Regions from separate parts of the Microbacterium zouquanmingi genome, predicted to be linked through region 1. Evidence: predicted binding sites of a transcription regulator. Region 1 holds the regulator's gene; the other holds the start of a gene.

Region 1 (7,120 bases):
CACCCTCGACCCCGAGAGGCACGAGCGTGCGCAGCGCGATGATGTCGTCGAGGCTCGAGATCCCGCCCGATGCGACGACGGGCTTCGGGGTACGAGAGGTCACTTCGCGCAACAGGTCGAGGTTCGGTCCGCGCAGGGTCCCGTCCTTGGTGACGTCGGTGACGACGTAGCGACTGCAGCCGGCATCCTCGAGCCGCTCGAGAACGTCCCAGAGGTCTCCGCCCTCTTTCGTCCATCCGCGAGCGGCGAGCGTGGTGCCGCGCACGTCGAGTCCCACGGCCACAGCTTCGCCGTAGCGGCTGATCACGTCGGCTGCCCACTCCGGGTTCTCAAGAGCTGCGGTACCGAGGTTGATGCGCGCTGCGCCGCTCTCCAGAGCGGCCTCGAGGCTCGCGTCATCGCGGATCCCGCCGGAGAGCTCGATGTTCACGTGACGGTGTTGCTTGATCACCTTGCGCAGGACCGCAGTGTTGCTGCCGCGCCCGAAAGCAGCGTCGAGGTCGACGAGGTGGATCCACTCCGCGCCCTGATCGACCCACTCGGCAGCGGCGTCCAACGGGTCGCCGTAGCTCGTCTCGGATCCTGCCTCACCCTGGGTGAGGCGGACCGCCTTGCCACCGGCCACATCTACGGCCGGAAGAAGAGTGAGTTTGGGAGTGGACGCGAAGTCGTTCATGTCATCCTCAGGTGAGTGGAGTGCACCGGATGCCGGGCACGACACCCGACATTAGCCCGACGTGACGCCGGGTTCAAAAACGCCGACGTCTTCAAAGACTCTCAACCCAGTTCTTGAGCAGGCGGATGCCTGCTTCACCCGACTTCTCGGGGTGGAATTGGGTCGCAGAGAGAGGTCCGTTCTCGACGGCGGCAAGGAAGGGATCGCCGTAAGTCGTCCAGGTCAGCTTCGGCCTCGGAAAGGGTGGAATGACGTCGAGTTCCCACTGCTGGGCTGCGAACGAGTGGACGAAGTAGAAACGCTCGTCTTCGATTCCGCGGAACAGCACGCTGCCCGTATCCGGAGAGACGGTGTTCCATCCCATGTGCGGGAGCACTGGCGCATTCAGTTCAGTGACCGTTCCCGGCCATTCCCCCAGCCCTTCGACATTCTGACCGCGCTCGACGCCGTGAGAGAAGAGCACCTGCATCCCGACGCAGACGCCGAGCACCGGTCGGCTGCCAGCGAGGCGTCGGTCGATGATCTCATCGCCGCCGCGTGCGAGCAGCGCCGCACGCACCGCGGCGAAAGCCCCGACGCCGGGAACGAACAGTCCGTCAGCCTCCAGCGCCTCGTCGCGGTCGCCGGAAAGCTTCGCGTCGGCTCCCGCAGCGATCAATGCCTTGACCGCGGAGTGCACGTTGCCTGATTCGTAGTCGTAGACGACGACCGTGGGCTTTGTCATAGAGCTCCCTTGGTCGAGGGGATCCCCTCAACCAGCGGATCGAGCGTCTTGGCCTCGCGGAACGCGCGGGCGAACGCCTTGTACTCCGCCTCGGCGATGTGGTGCGGGTCGCGCCCACCGAGAACACGTACATGCACCGTGAGTCCTGCATGGAATGCGATCGCTTCGAACGAGTGCCGCACGAGGGATCCCGTGAAGTGGCCACCGATCAGGTGGTGTTCGAACCCCACGGGCTCGCCGCTGTGCACGAGAAAGGGGCGTCCACTGATGTCGACAACGGCCTGCGCGAGCGCTTCGTCGAGCGGCACAAGAGCGTCACCGTAACGTGCGATGCCCGACTTGTCGCCGAGGGCCTCGGCAATGGCCTGCCCGAGGACGATCGATACGTCTTCGACGGTGTGGTGCGCGTCGATGTGCGTGTCACCCGTTGCACGAATCGTCAGGTCCGTGAGTGAGTGCTTGGCGAACGCCGTGAGCATGTGATCGAAGAAAGGCACAGAGGTGTCGATGCTGCTGCGACCTGTGCCGTCGAGGTTCAGTTCGAGCTCGACGGAAGACTCAGAAGTGCTGCGCGTGCGGGACGCGGTGCGAGAAGCGCTCATGACGCCGAGTCTATCGAGGCCAGCGCGTCAAGGAACGCCGTCGTCTCCGCCTCAGTACCGGCAGAGACACGCAGGTGATTCGGGATCCCGACATCGCGCACGAGCACCCCACGCTCGTACAGTGATTCGAACGTCGCGCGAGGGTCAGCGACGCCGCCGAACAGCACGAAGTTCGACCACGACTTGTGTGGTTCGTAGCCCAGAGCTTCGAGTGTCGCTGTTATCCGATCGCGCTGTGCGACGATCTCGTCGACCATGCCGAGCATGGTCTCGGAGTTGCGCAATGCGGCTACTGCGGCCGCCTGTGTGAGGGCGCTCAGGTGGTACGGAAGACGCACGAGCCGCAGCGCGTCGATGAATGCCGGATCAGCGGCCAGATACCCGACTCGCGCGCCGGCGAAGGCGAAGGCCTTGCTCATCGTGCGCGAGACGGCCAAGCGAGGGCGCCCCTCGAGCAGAGTCAGCGCGGACACCGCGTCACGCGGGGCGAACTCGAAGTACGCCTCGTCGACGATCACCACGCCGCGCGCTGCCTCATAGACGGCTTCGATCACGTCGAGGCCGAGAGGGGTGCCGGTGGGGTTGTTGGGCGTGCAGAGGATCACGACATCAGGATCGGCCTGCTCGACCTGCGCTGCGGCGTCTTCTGCAGTGATCGTGTAGTCGGCCTCACGAATGCCGGCGATCCACTTCGCACCTGTCCCCTGCGCGAGGAGCGGGTACATGGAGTAGGTCGGCGCGAAACCGAACACCGTTCGGGCAGGGCCGGCGAAGGCCTGCATGATGTGCTGCAGCACCTCGTTCGACCCGTTACCTGCCCAGATCTGATCGATCTCGAGCCCGTGGCCCAAGTACTCTGCGAAGGCTTCACGGAGCGCAGTGAACTCTCGATCTGGGTAACGATTCACTTCGCGCAGCGCCACTGCGATGTCATCGAGAATGTCGCTTGCCACCTCGTCGGGGACGGGATGCGTGTTCTCGTTGACGTTCAGCGCAACGGCGAGCGGCGCCTGCGGTGCGCCATACGGAGTGAGACCGCGAAGATCGTCGCGGAGGGGCAGATCACCAAGTGAAGTCACCCTCCTCATTTTAGCGGCGCGATCAGCCTGCGTACTCGGCAGGCAGCGCCAGCTGCTGACCCACCTGGAGTGAGCCATGCCCCAGCGCGTTGAGACGCTGAATGTCGCTGATCACGGCGCGAGGGTCGACGGCCGGTGCCACAGACTCCGCGATGGACCAGAGCGTGTCGCCAGGCATGACCGTAACCGTCTCGAAGGAGGCCGTTTGCACGACGTCGCCGGATGCGATCGCTGATCCGCCGCCGATCGCCGCAAACGCGATTCCCGCAGCAAGAGGGAGGGCCGCAAGAGCGGTCACCACACGGCGACCGCGCGTCGTCAGTCGGAGCCGTGTCGCTGAGCGAACGGGGTGGACTGCCGGGGCTGCGATGCTGATCGTGCTCATGGGTTTCTCCTCTGCCTCTTTGGCGTAGCGTTCGCATTCGGCACTCGGCCGGGAGCGACGAATGCGAAGCTACGTACCGAATATATATTCGAATTCGAACATCTGTCAAGATTTATTCGAAACCGAGCAACCAAAACATCGGACACGCTCGAACAGATCTTCCGAATCAGGCGGTTCCTCGGATACGGTTTCGATAACCACACCCCACCACGGGCCACAGACATTCGAAGAGCAGCCCCGGAATCGCGCACGAAGGAGCACCATGAGCGACATCTCCGCCACCGACGCCGAGGCGCCTCGCACTCGTCGGCGCAAGAGTCTCAGCCCGAAGCAGATGGCCATCCTCGAGGTCATCCAGACCTCGATCGCGAAGTACGGCTACCCGCCGAGCATGCGCGAGATCGGCGATGCGGTGGGGCTGAAGTCGCTCTCGAGCGTCACCCATCAGCTCGGGCAGCTCGAGCTCAGCGGCTATCTGCGTCGCGATCCGGGAAAGACGCGCGCCATGGAAGTGCTCATCGACCTTCCTGGCACGAGCGGCGAGAACCCGGCGGACTCCGCGACTCCCGTGGGCGATGCGGCGATGGTGCCGCTGGTCGGTCAGATCGCGGCCGGAATCCCCATCACCGCAGACCAGCAGGTCGATGAGATCTTCCCGCTCCCCCGACAGTTGGTCGGCAAGGGCGACCTGTTCATGCTCAAGGTATCCGGCGAGTCGATGATCGACGCCGCCATCTGCGACGGCGACTGGGTCGTCGTGCGCACGCAGAACACCGCGGAGAACGGAGAGATCGTCGCGGCGATGCTCGATGGCGAGGCGACCATCAAGACATTCCGTCAGCGCGACGGTCACACCTGGTTACTCCCCCGCAACACCTCGTTCGAGCCCATCCTCGGCGATGATGCCGTCGTGCTCGGCAAGGTCGTTGCAGTGCTGCGCGCGGTCTGATCTTTCCGCCGCGGCCGCATCCGCGCCGGGGCAGATCGGCATGAGCTCGCATGTCGGTCGTCCCGCATAGGCTCGAAGCATGTCCCACCCGTACGGAACCTGGCCATCGCCATTCGCACCCGCTGACATCGCCGCATCCAGCCCGAAGATCGACGGAGCCCGTTTCGTCGGCGACGAGGTGTGGTGGGGTGAATCCGTCCCCGCCGAGAAGGGACGGGTGACGGTACGCAGCTCCACGGGAGAGGTATTGCTCCCCGCACCGTGGAGCGCGCGGTCGCGCGTTCACGAGTACGGCGGCGGGGCATGGACCGCGGATGCCGAGCGCACGTTGCTCTTCGTCGACGCAGGCGATCAGCGGGTGTACGCGAGGCGCCCGGGCGAAGAGCCGCGCCCACTCACCGCTCCCGGTCCGAACCATGGCGGCCTTCGAGTGCAGAACGGCCGACTTCTCGCAGTCCGCGAGGATCTGACAGTCGATCCGCGCCTTCGCGCGATCATCGAGATCCCCACTGATGGCTCGGCGGCTGACGACAACACACACGTGCGGGTCATCACCGAAGGAAATGCGTTCTACGCGCACCCCGCGCTCTCACCGGATGGCACGCGCATCGCCTGGGTGCAGTGGCCAGATGGCCAGATGCCGTGGCAGAGCGCGGCGCTGCGCGTCATGTCCCTCGATGACGGCGCCCTCGCCTCCACACACGCCCGTGCCTGCCTGCAGCCGGAATGGCTGAGTGACACCGAACTCATGTACGCAGACGACCCGACTGGTCGCTGGGCGCTTCAGCGACTGCAGCTGGACGGCATCCGCGCATCGGAGCCGACGCCATTCGCCCCTGCCGATGCCGACACCGGGTATGGACTGTGGGTACTCGGCAATCGCTGGTACCAACCGCTCGCCGACAGCCGTATCGTCGCCGTGCGCACCAACGGTTCAGACGAGGTTGTGGTGATCGGCACCGACGGCACTGCGCGTGCGCTTGATATGCCCGCGAGTGCGCACATCAGCGTCGATGACGCCACGGGCACTCGCGTGCTCCTCTCCGGCGGCGGCGCAGCCGTCACCGCTGGCCTGTGGAGTGTGGACGTCGATTCCGGCGAGGTCGTCGCCATCCGCGGAGGCGCGCCCACCGATCCCCGCTGGATGCCGTCTGCCCCCCAGATCACGATCGAGGGGACGCACGGACCTGTGCATGCTTTCGACTACGCGCCGGCCAACCCCGAAGCGTCCGCACCCGACAGCGAGCGACCTCCGTACATCGTCTTCGTGCACGGCGGTCCGACCGCACACGCGGCCGGCGCAGCTTCCGCGGCCATCGCGTTCTACACGAGCCGGGGAATCGGCGTGCTCGATGTGAACTACGGCGGATCAACCGGTTACGGTCGCGACTATCGTGAGCGTCTCGATGGCCAGTGGGGCATCGTCGATGTGGACGACGTGCTCGCCGCCGCTCGCGGTCTTGCAGAGTCCGGCCGCGCCGATCCCGCCCGAATCGCGATTCGCGGCGGATCTGCCGGCGGATGGACCGTGCTCTCCGCGCTTGTGCGCGGTGGAGTTTTCAGCGCCGGCATCAGCAGGTACGGGGTCGCCGATCTGCGGATGCTGGCGCAAGACACCCATGACTTCGAGAAGCACTACGTCGACGGTCTCGTCGGGCCCCTGCCCGAAGCCGAAGAGGTGTACATCGACCGCTCGCCGCTCACGCACGTCGATCGAATCGACGTGCCAGTGCTGCTGCTGCAGGGCGAGGACGACCGGGTCGTCCCTCCCGCGCAGTCAGAGGCGATCCGTGACGCGCTGGCTCTGCGCGGTGTCGCGCACGAATACGTGCTTTATCCCGGAGAGGGTCACGGATTCCGGCGAGCGGAGACGATCATCGATGCACTCGAGCGCGAAATCGCGTTTCTCGGTCGGGCCTTCGGCTTCTGAGCCTGAGCGCTAGTCGCCCATGCGGTTGCGCAACCGCATGGCGCGCGCTGCTTCGCGGGTGTCCTGACGCTCGCGGAGCGTCTGACGCTTGTCGAACTCGCGTTTGCCCTTGGCAAGAGCGATCTCGACCTTGGCTCTGCCATCGAGGAAGTACAGCTTCAGCGGCACGAGCGTGTACCCGCCGGCAGAGACCGCGTGCTCGAGCTTGTGGATCTCCTCGCGGTGCATGAGAAGCTTGCGCACGCGCTTGGCCGAGTGATTCGTCCAGTGCCCCTGCGAGTACTCCGGGATGTGCACCGAATCGAGGAAGATCTCACCTGCCTTGATGAAGGCGTAACCGTCAGAGAGATTCGCGCGCCCTTGGCGCAACGACTTCACCTCGGTGCCGGTGAGCACCATGCCCGCCTCGTACGACTTCTCGATGTTGTAGTCGTGACGGGCGCGACGGTTGGTCGCGATGACCTTCTCCCCGCGTTCCCTGGGCATGACGGTTCCAATCTTCCAGCTGACAAGCGTCCCAGCTTACTAGGTGCGCAGCCACCTGCGGATCGCGAACCCTGCCGAGAGAGCCGCGAGGATCACACCGATCGCAATCAGGATCGGTACGACGATGATGGCATCCTGCATGCTGACCCAGGTAGTGATGAAGGGCACCCGGCCCTTCAGATATCCTTCGACGCCGAAGTGCATGCCGGCGATCACTGCCGCGCTCGCGAGGGCTGAGCCGAGGAAAGCCGCAAAAACGCCCTCGAGCACGAATGGTGTCTGGATGAAT
Region 2 (7,120 bases), on a different contig from region 1:
GCCGTTCCCGATCCAGGCCGCGACGATCCCTGCGATCCTGCAGGGCCGCGACGTACTCGGCCGAGGACGCACTGGCTCCGGCAAGACGATCGCCTTCGGTGCTCCGCTTGTCGAAAGCATCCTGAAGGGCCAGGCCGGAAAGCGACGCGAATTCGGTCGCAACCCGCAGGCGATCATCCTCGCTCCGACGCGTGAACTCGCGCTGCAGATCGACCGCACTGTGCAGCCGATCGCTCGCAGCGTCGGCCTGTTCACCACCCAGATCTACGGCGGTGTCCCGCAGGGGCGCCAGGTCGGTGCGCTGAAGAAGGGCGTCGACATCGTGATCGGCACTCCGGGCCGCATCGAAGACCTCATCAACCAGGGCAAGCTCGACCTGTCGGACTGCCGCATCGCGGTGCTCGATGAGGCCGACCACATGTGCGAGCTCGGTTTCGTCGAGCCTGTGCAGCGCATCCTGCGTCACACGGCAGAGGGCAGCCAGAAGCTGCTGTTCTCGGCGACGCTTGACCGTGAGGTTGCGGCGCTCGTCGAAGAGTTCCTCGTAGACCCCGCCGTGTACGAGGTCGCCGGCGAGGACCAGGACTCCGGCACCATCGACCACCGCGTGCTCGTCATCGACCACCGGGACAAGGCTGAGATCCTGACCTCGATGGTCGACCGTGCGGGCAAGACCCTCGTGTTCGCCCGCACTCGCGCCTATGCCGAGATGCTCGCCGAGCAGTTCGACGATGCCGGCATCCCTGCGGTGTCGCTGCACGGTGACCTCAACCAGGCCAAGCGCACGCGCAACCTGCAGCGCATGACCTCTGGCCGTGTGAGCGTGCTGGTTGCGACGGACGTCGCGGCTCGCGGCATCCACGTCGATGACATCGATCTGGTGATCCAGGCCGATGCGCCCGACGAGTACAAGACGTACATGCACCGTTCTGGTCGCACTGGCCGTGCCGGAAACTCCGGTCGCGTCGTTACGCTGATCACACGTCAGCGCGAGCGACGGATGAGCGAGCTGCTCGGACGCGCAGAGATCGATGCGCCGTTCGAGAAGGCGCGCGCCGGCGACGACGTCATCGAAGAGATCGCGGGGCGCATGCCCACTGAGGCCGAACTGACGGCCTGATCACTCGATCTCCGCAGTCAACTGCGGGAGGGGGCTCGGAATCTGATTCAGGGCCCCTTCTGCGTCCTTCAGGCTTAAGGGTGCAGCGGCGTACGGATGAAGCCTCAGACGGCGGAGTGCGCGTGCACGGTGCTGCTCAGCGTCGTGCCGTTCAGGTCGAGATACAGCTGGCCTTCGGTGACAGTGAGAGTCACGGTGCTTCGACGCTCGAGCAGCTCGACGGCGGCGGTGATGAAGTCGGATTCGAAGCTGAAGACCTCGAGCGCTTCGACGTTGTGGATGCGCTTGCCCGACCACGTGGCGATGACCTTCGCCGGGTCGCGATGCGTGTAGACGGCGGCGCGTTCGGCGATCCGGCTGCCGTGGTGCAGGCGCTCGGCATCGGGCGCGCCGACCTCGATCCAGGCCATCACGGCGCCGGTGAGGTCGCGCACGATGACCGTCGGCTCATCGGCCGACGAGATTCCTTCACCGAAGGCGATCCCTTCGGTGTATTCCAGGCAGTACGCGAGCAGCCTGGTCACCATGTACGCATCGGTCTCGGACGGATGCCTGGCCACCCGCAGCGTGAAGTCGTCGTACACACCCCGGTCCATGTCTGCCAGTTGCACAGTGAACGTGTAGATCGTCGAGCCGATTGCCATAACTCTCGAGCCTACGGGGCGCGGCAGATCGGTCAGAACAGCATCGGCTGCGGGGCTGGTGCCGGGATGGTCGGTGTGAGCACCGACGGGCGGATGAGCCGGCGGGCGGGGTACGCGTCGTCGGAGTACCGCGCCTCGAGACCGTGCGCGCGGATGAGCGGTCTGATCCGCTTCGCCAGCCACTGCCGGTATGCCCCCGGAGCATCGGCTGCGGCGCCAGGGTACAGCCCGTGATACGAGGCCATCAACTCCGGATGCTCGCGCTGAAGCCACTGCATGAACCAGGGCTTCACCCCGGCGCGCAGATGCAACGCGCCGTAAATAGCGTGGTCGGCACCGGACTCCGTGATCCGGCGCAGCGCGTGGTCGATGTGCTCCACGGAATCAGTCAGATGCGGCATCACCGGCATGAGGAACACGCCAACCCGGAACCCGGCATCTGCGAGTGCACGCACTGTGTCGAGGCGCGCTTGCGTCGAGGGCGTCCCGGGCTCGATCGAGTGCTGCAGCGCGTCGTCGTACATTGCAATCGACATCGAGATGTCGACCGGAACGGATGCCGCGGCCTCGACGAGCACCCCGATATCGCGCCTGATGAGCGTGCCCTTGGTGAGGATCGACATCGGAGTGCCGGATTCCGCCAACGTGCGAATGATCTCTGGCATCAGCCGGTACCGCCCCTCGGCCCGCTGATACGGATCGGTGTTGGTTCCGAGAGCCACCGTCTCGTGCTGCCAGTTGCCGCGTCTCAGTTCGTTCCGCAGCACCTCGGCGATGTTCGTCTTCACGACGATCTGCGAATCGAAATCTGCGCCGCCGTCGAGGTCGAGGTACTGGTGGGTGCCGCGGGCGAAGCAGTAGAGACAGGCGTGGCTGCATCCGCGGTACGGATTGATCGTCCAGCTGAACGGCATCCTCGACCCGCCGGGAACGTGGTTGAGCGCGGACTTCGCGAGCACCTCATGGAACGTCATTCCCGCGAACTCGGGTGTGGTGACCGAGCGCACGATTCCGCTGCGATTCTCGAGACCGGGGAGGGCCGCGGAGTCGACGTCGGTGATCGATTGTCCCTGCCAGCGCATGATGAAAGTAGAACATATGAACGAGTAGCTATCAAGTAGTGACCCGCTTCATTCGTGCATAAGAGTCAATACGGCCGTGATGCGCATCGCGATATCGTCGATGCGGACGCTGAGCGCGCGGCCAGCGCGGACGTGCTGCGAACGATGCTCGGCAGAGAGGAGTCCGCATGAGCGTCGTCATCGTCGGCAGCGTCAACCAGGATGTCGTAGCCCAAGTCGAGCGGATCCCCGGCCCGGGCGAGACAGTGCTGGGAACGACGCTAACGCGCTCGGGCGGCGGCAAGGGGGCCAACCAGGCTGTCGCAGCACGCCGAGCAGGAGGGGTAGAAGTCGCCTTCGTCGGAGCCGTCGGCAAGGATGCCGATGGGGTGACGCTTCGCGCTGCGCTGGAGAGCGACGGGATCGACGTCTCGGGGCTCGCCGACGTTGACGGTCCGAGCGGAACGGCTCTCATCTCGGTCGATCGCAATGCAGAGAACACGATCGTCGTCGTACCCGGCGCGAACGCTGTCCTTCCGCAGCTGACCGAAGCCCAGCGCGAGGTCGTGGCGCGATCGCGGGTTCTGCTCACACAGCTCGAGGTTCCTGTTTCGCTCGTCGAGGATGCCGCAGCGCGCCGCCCCGACGGCACCTGGCATGTGCACAACGCTGCGCCTTCTGGTCCGTTCGTCGCAGCGGCCGAGCGACTGCTGCCCGGAATTGACGTGCTGATCGTCAACGAGCATGAGGCGCTGGAGGTTGCAGGTCGCTCCGACCTCGACGCCGCGGCATCCGCTCTTGCGGCGCAGGTGCGCGCGCTCGTCGTGACTCTGGGTGAGCGCGGTTCGCTCATCGTCGTCGGTGATGAGCGAACCGAAGTGCCGGCATTCACCGCGCGGGCGATTGATACGACTGGCGCGGGCGATACGTTCTGCGGTGTGTTCGCGGCCCGTCTCGCCGCATCCGACAGACTTCCGGTCGATGTCGACATCGATCTTCTGGCCGACGCCGCGATGTGGGGCGCTGCCGCATCGGCGATCTCCGTGAGTCGTCCCGGCGCGCAGGATGCCGTTCCCGATGTCGCCGAAGTTGCGAATCTGCGCCAAGACAGGGAGTAACGCGCGCCCATCGTTCAGCAATAATGGAAGCGATGAGACACGCTATGCACTCCCGGTACGCGTCGCCTCGGTCTCGGGTGCTGACGATCGCACTTCCCATCGGTCTTGCCGTAACGGCCCTCGGGGCATTGTGGGCGCTCGCCGAGGTGCCTTCGGTCGCTGACGAAGTGGCACTGCCTGCTCCCGCGGTGGTCGCTCATCTGCCGGGTATCGAGCTCGCATCCGTCGATGCCGCCGACCCCTGCGCCACACCGGAAGTGATCGGTGCGCTCGCCGCTGGTGATGATGAGGCCGTCGTCGCCGGGTTCGGCGGGGGCGTGGCATTCAGAGACGCCGTCTTGGCCGGGAACGCGCCGTGCATCTCGTTGACCGACCCTGTGCATCATTGGACGGTCGTGAACAAGACGCATGCGCTGGCCCCTGTCGACTACGAGCCGGCCGTGATGACCGAGGCACCGATCGAGATGACGACTGCGTCGCGTTTGATCGATCCGGATGCCGCCGCCGCGCTGGGCAACATGGCTGCTGCCCTCCAGGTTTCTGGTGCGGGAAAGCTCGGCATGAACAACGCCTATCGCTCCTACCGGCTACAGGTGTCGAACTACTCCGGTCAGGTGAGTGCGGCGGGGCAGGCCGAGGCAGATCTCAGTTCCGCCAGACCCGGCTTCAGCGAGCACCAGACCGGCTTTGCCGTCGATGTCGTCGCGTGCAGCAGCGGGTGCGGAGAGATCGGTGCATTCGGGGGGACTGCCGAGAGTGACTGGATCGCCGCCCACGCGTGGGAGTACGGATTCATCGTCCGTTACGAAGCAGGAGCGACTCCGGTGACCGGGTACGAGCCCGAGCCCTGGCATCTGCGCTATATCGGTCCTGGGCTCGCGAGCGCCTATCACGAGGGTGGCTACCACGCCCTCGAGGAGTTCTTCGGTCTGCCGGCCGCTCCCGACTACGCGCACTGAGCTGCCCGACTCGTCAGGGTCCGAGAAGGGCGCGTTCTGTAGCTTTCCGCAAACGCGATACCCGGTCTCACACATGGTGGGATGCATTCTCACAATCCCCTCCCGCAGCATCCGGTCTCCGACATAGACTCGGCGGTGCAAGGACGCCAATACGTTCGGGAGGACGGCATGGAACGCGATATCTACGATGAAGACCACGAGGCATTCCGGGACCTGGTGAAGGACTTCGTCAAGCGACACGTGAGCACCGAGAGCATCGACAGGTGGGATGCTGCCGGTGAGGTCGACCGTGAGACGCTGCTCGCTGCGGGCGAAGCAGGGATCATCGGTCTCTCCGTCCCCGAGGAATTCGGCGGCGCGGGCATGCTGCAGGACTACCGCTTCCGCGCGATCGTCAACGAAGAGGTCATCGGCTCCGGAGCAGGTTCGCTCGCCGGTGCTTTGGGCATCCAGGACGACCTCGCCGTCCCTTACCTCGTGCACATGGGCACGCAGGAGCAGAAGGAGAAGTGGCTTCCGCGCATGGCGACCGGCGAGGTGCTCGGCGCTCTCGCGATGACCGACCCCGGTGCGGGCTCTGACCTGCGCGGTATCAAGACCAACGCCAAGAAGGTCGACGGCGGCTACATCCTCAACGGCGCGAAGACGTTCATCTCGTCGGGCACGACTGCGGACATCGTCGTGACTTTCGTGAAGACCGGCGAGGGCAATCGCCCCGACGCGTTCAGCCTGCTGATCGTCGAAAAGGGCATGGAAGGCTTCGACCAGGGCAAGAAGCTCAAGAAGATGGGTTTCCACGGCTGGGACACCGCCGAGCTCAGCTTCACCGATGTCTTCGTTCCCGACGAGAACCTGATCAGCGGCAAGGAGGGTCAGGGCTTCATCCAGCTGATGATGAACCTGCCTCTCGAGCGCCTGTCGATCGGTGTGGCCGCTGCCGCTGCAGCGGAGGCCGCCGTCGAGTGGACCGTCGCTTACACGAAGGACCGCGAGGCGTTCGGTGAGCGCATCGCCGACTTCCAGAACACGCGATTCCGTCTGGCCGATATGGTCACCACGACCGAGGTCATGTGGGCGTACGTCGACCGCGCGATGCTCGCGTACAAGGATAAGAAGCTGACGGCGGAAGACGCCGCGAAGGTGAAGTTCTGGGCGACCGAGCGCGAGTGGGAGGTGCTCGACATGGGCGTGCAGCTGCACGGCGGCTACGGCTACATCATGGAGTACCCGATCGCGCGTGCCTTCACGGATGCTCGTGTGCACCGCATCTACGGCGGCACCAACGAGATCATGCGCGACCTCGTCGGTCGCCAGATCGTCGGAAAGCGCTAAGCGCTCAATTCAGGTCGCAGTTTCTGCCGCTTTGGGACTCCCAGAGCGGCAGAAATTGCGACCTGAACGTGTTTACGGGGCTTTAGACCGCGAGCCACGGATACGTGAGCGCGAAGATCACCGCGGATGCTGCGATGAAGGCGACGATGAACACGACGTCGCGCGTGCGGAACGGGACGATATGCCGTTCCGTGCGCGTGGGGTAGGCGCCGAAAGCGCGAGCATCCATCGCGAGGGCGACGCGTTCGGCGTGCCGGATGGCGCTGGCGAGCAGAGGCACGATGTAGCCCCACCCGCGTGCTATCGCCGCGAACGGACCGCGTCCGCGATGGTGCCCCCGCACGCGATGAGCTGCGCGGATCACGCTGAGCTCGTAGCTGAATCGTGGAACGAATCGGTATGCCGCCAGTGCGGTGTACCCGATTCGGTAGGGGATGTGCAGCTGCTGGATGCCCGCACGGGCAAGGTCGGGCCCTGTCGTGGTGAGTCCGCCGATCAATGCAAGAGCGAGGATCGCCGTGATCCTCAGCGCGCTTGCACAGCCGACCTGTAGCGCCCCGGTGAAGAGCGTCCAGCCGCCGATCTGCAGGAAGGGCGCGGTGGCGTCGACGCTCGCGGCATCGACCCAGAGCGAGAAGCCGAAACCGACCGCGACGATGCCGAGCGGAACGGCGAGGAAGAGCAGCGCCGCGATTTTTCCAGTGATGCGCGTGCCGGTGAGAATCAGCACGTAGGCGAGCGCGATGAAGATGAGCGGCGTCATCATGTCGCGCACGAAGACCAGCAGGACGATGGCAGGCATGACGGCTGCGATCTTCGTCAGCGGATTGAGGTGGTTCAGGAATTGCCAAGCGGATGCCGGGACTCCCGGTGCGAACGGATCGAT

What was found. Region 1 encodes LexA, which represses DNA repair genes until DNA is damaged. Its sites were predicted from a motif close to TCGAACANNTGTTCGA; they were not measured.
Region 2: the regulator LexA is predicted to act here: its motif matches at 2,855-2,870, upstream of ACTU6U_RS03585 (Rv2578c family radical SAM protein).

The regions. Positions count from the first base shown of each region.
Region 1 is NZ_JBQPQZ010000004.1:25,032-32,151, forward strand. It holds gene priA (bifunctional 1-(5-phosphoribosyl)-5-((5-phosphoribosylamino)methylideneamino)imidazole-4-carboxamide isomerase/phosphoribosylanthranilate isomerase PriA) at 1-676, opposite strand, end outside; gene hisH (imidazole glycerol phosphate synthase subunit HisH) at 768-1,400, opposite strand; gene hisB (imidazoleglycerol-phosphate dehydratase HisB) at 1,397-2,002, opposite strand; gene ACTU6U_RS09570 (histidinol-phosphate transaminase) at 1,999-3,090, opposite strand; gene ACTU6U_RS09575 (LysM peptidoglycan-binding domain-containing protein) at 3,104-3,466, opposite strand; gene lexA (transcriptional repressor LexA) at 3,729-4,415, shown strand; gene ACTU6U_RS09585 (S9 family peptidase) at 4,495-6,345, shown strand; gene smpB (SsrA-binding protein SmpB) at 6,355-6,831, opposite strand; gene ftsX (permease-like cell division protein FtsX) at 6,871-7,120, opposite strand, start outside.
Region 2 is NZ_JBQPQZ010000001.1:771,337-778,456, reverse strand. It holds gene ACTU6U_RS03595 (DEAD/DEAH box helicase) at 1-1,120, shown strand, start outside; gene ACTU6U_RS03590 (YaeQ family protein) at 1,225-1,764, opposite strand; gene ACTU6U_RS03585 (Rv2578c family radical SAM protein) at 1,797-2,846, opposite strand; gene ACTU6U_RS03580 (ribokinase) at 3,014-3,943, shown strand; gene ACTU6U_RS03575 (M15 family metallopeptidase) at 3,976-4,902, shown strand; gene ACTU6U_RS03570 (acyl-CoA dehydrogenase family protein) at 5,071-6,234, shown strand; gene ACTU6U_RS03565 (energy-coupling factor transporter transmembrane component T) at 6,317-7,120, opposite strand, start outside.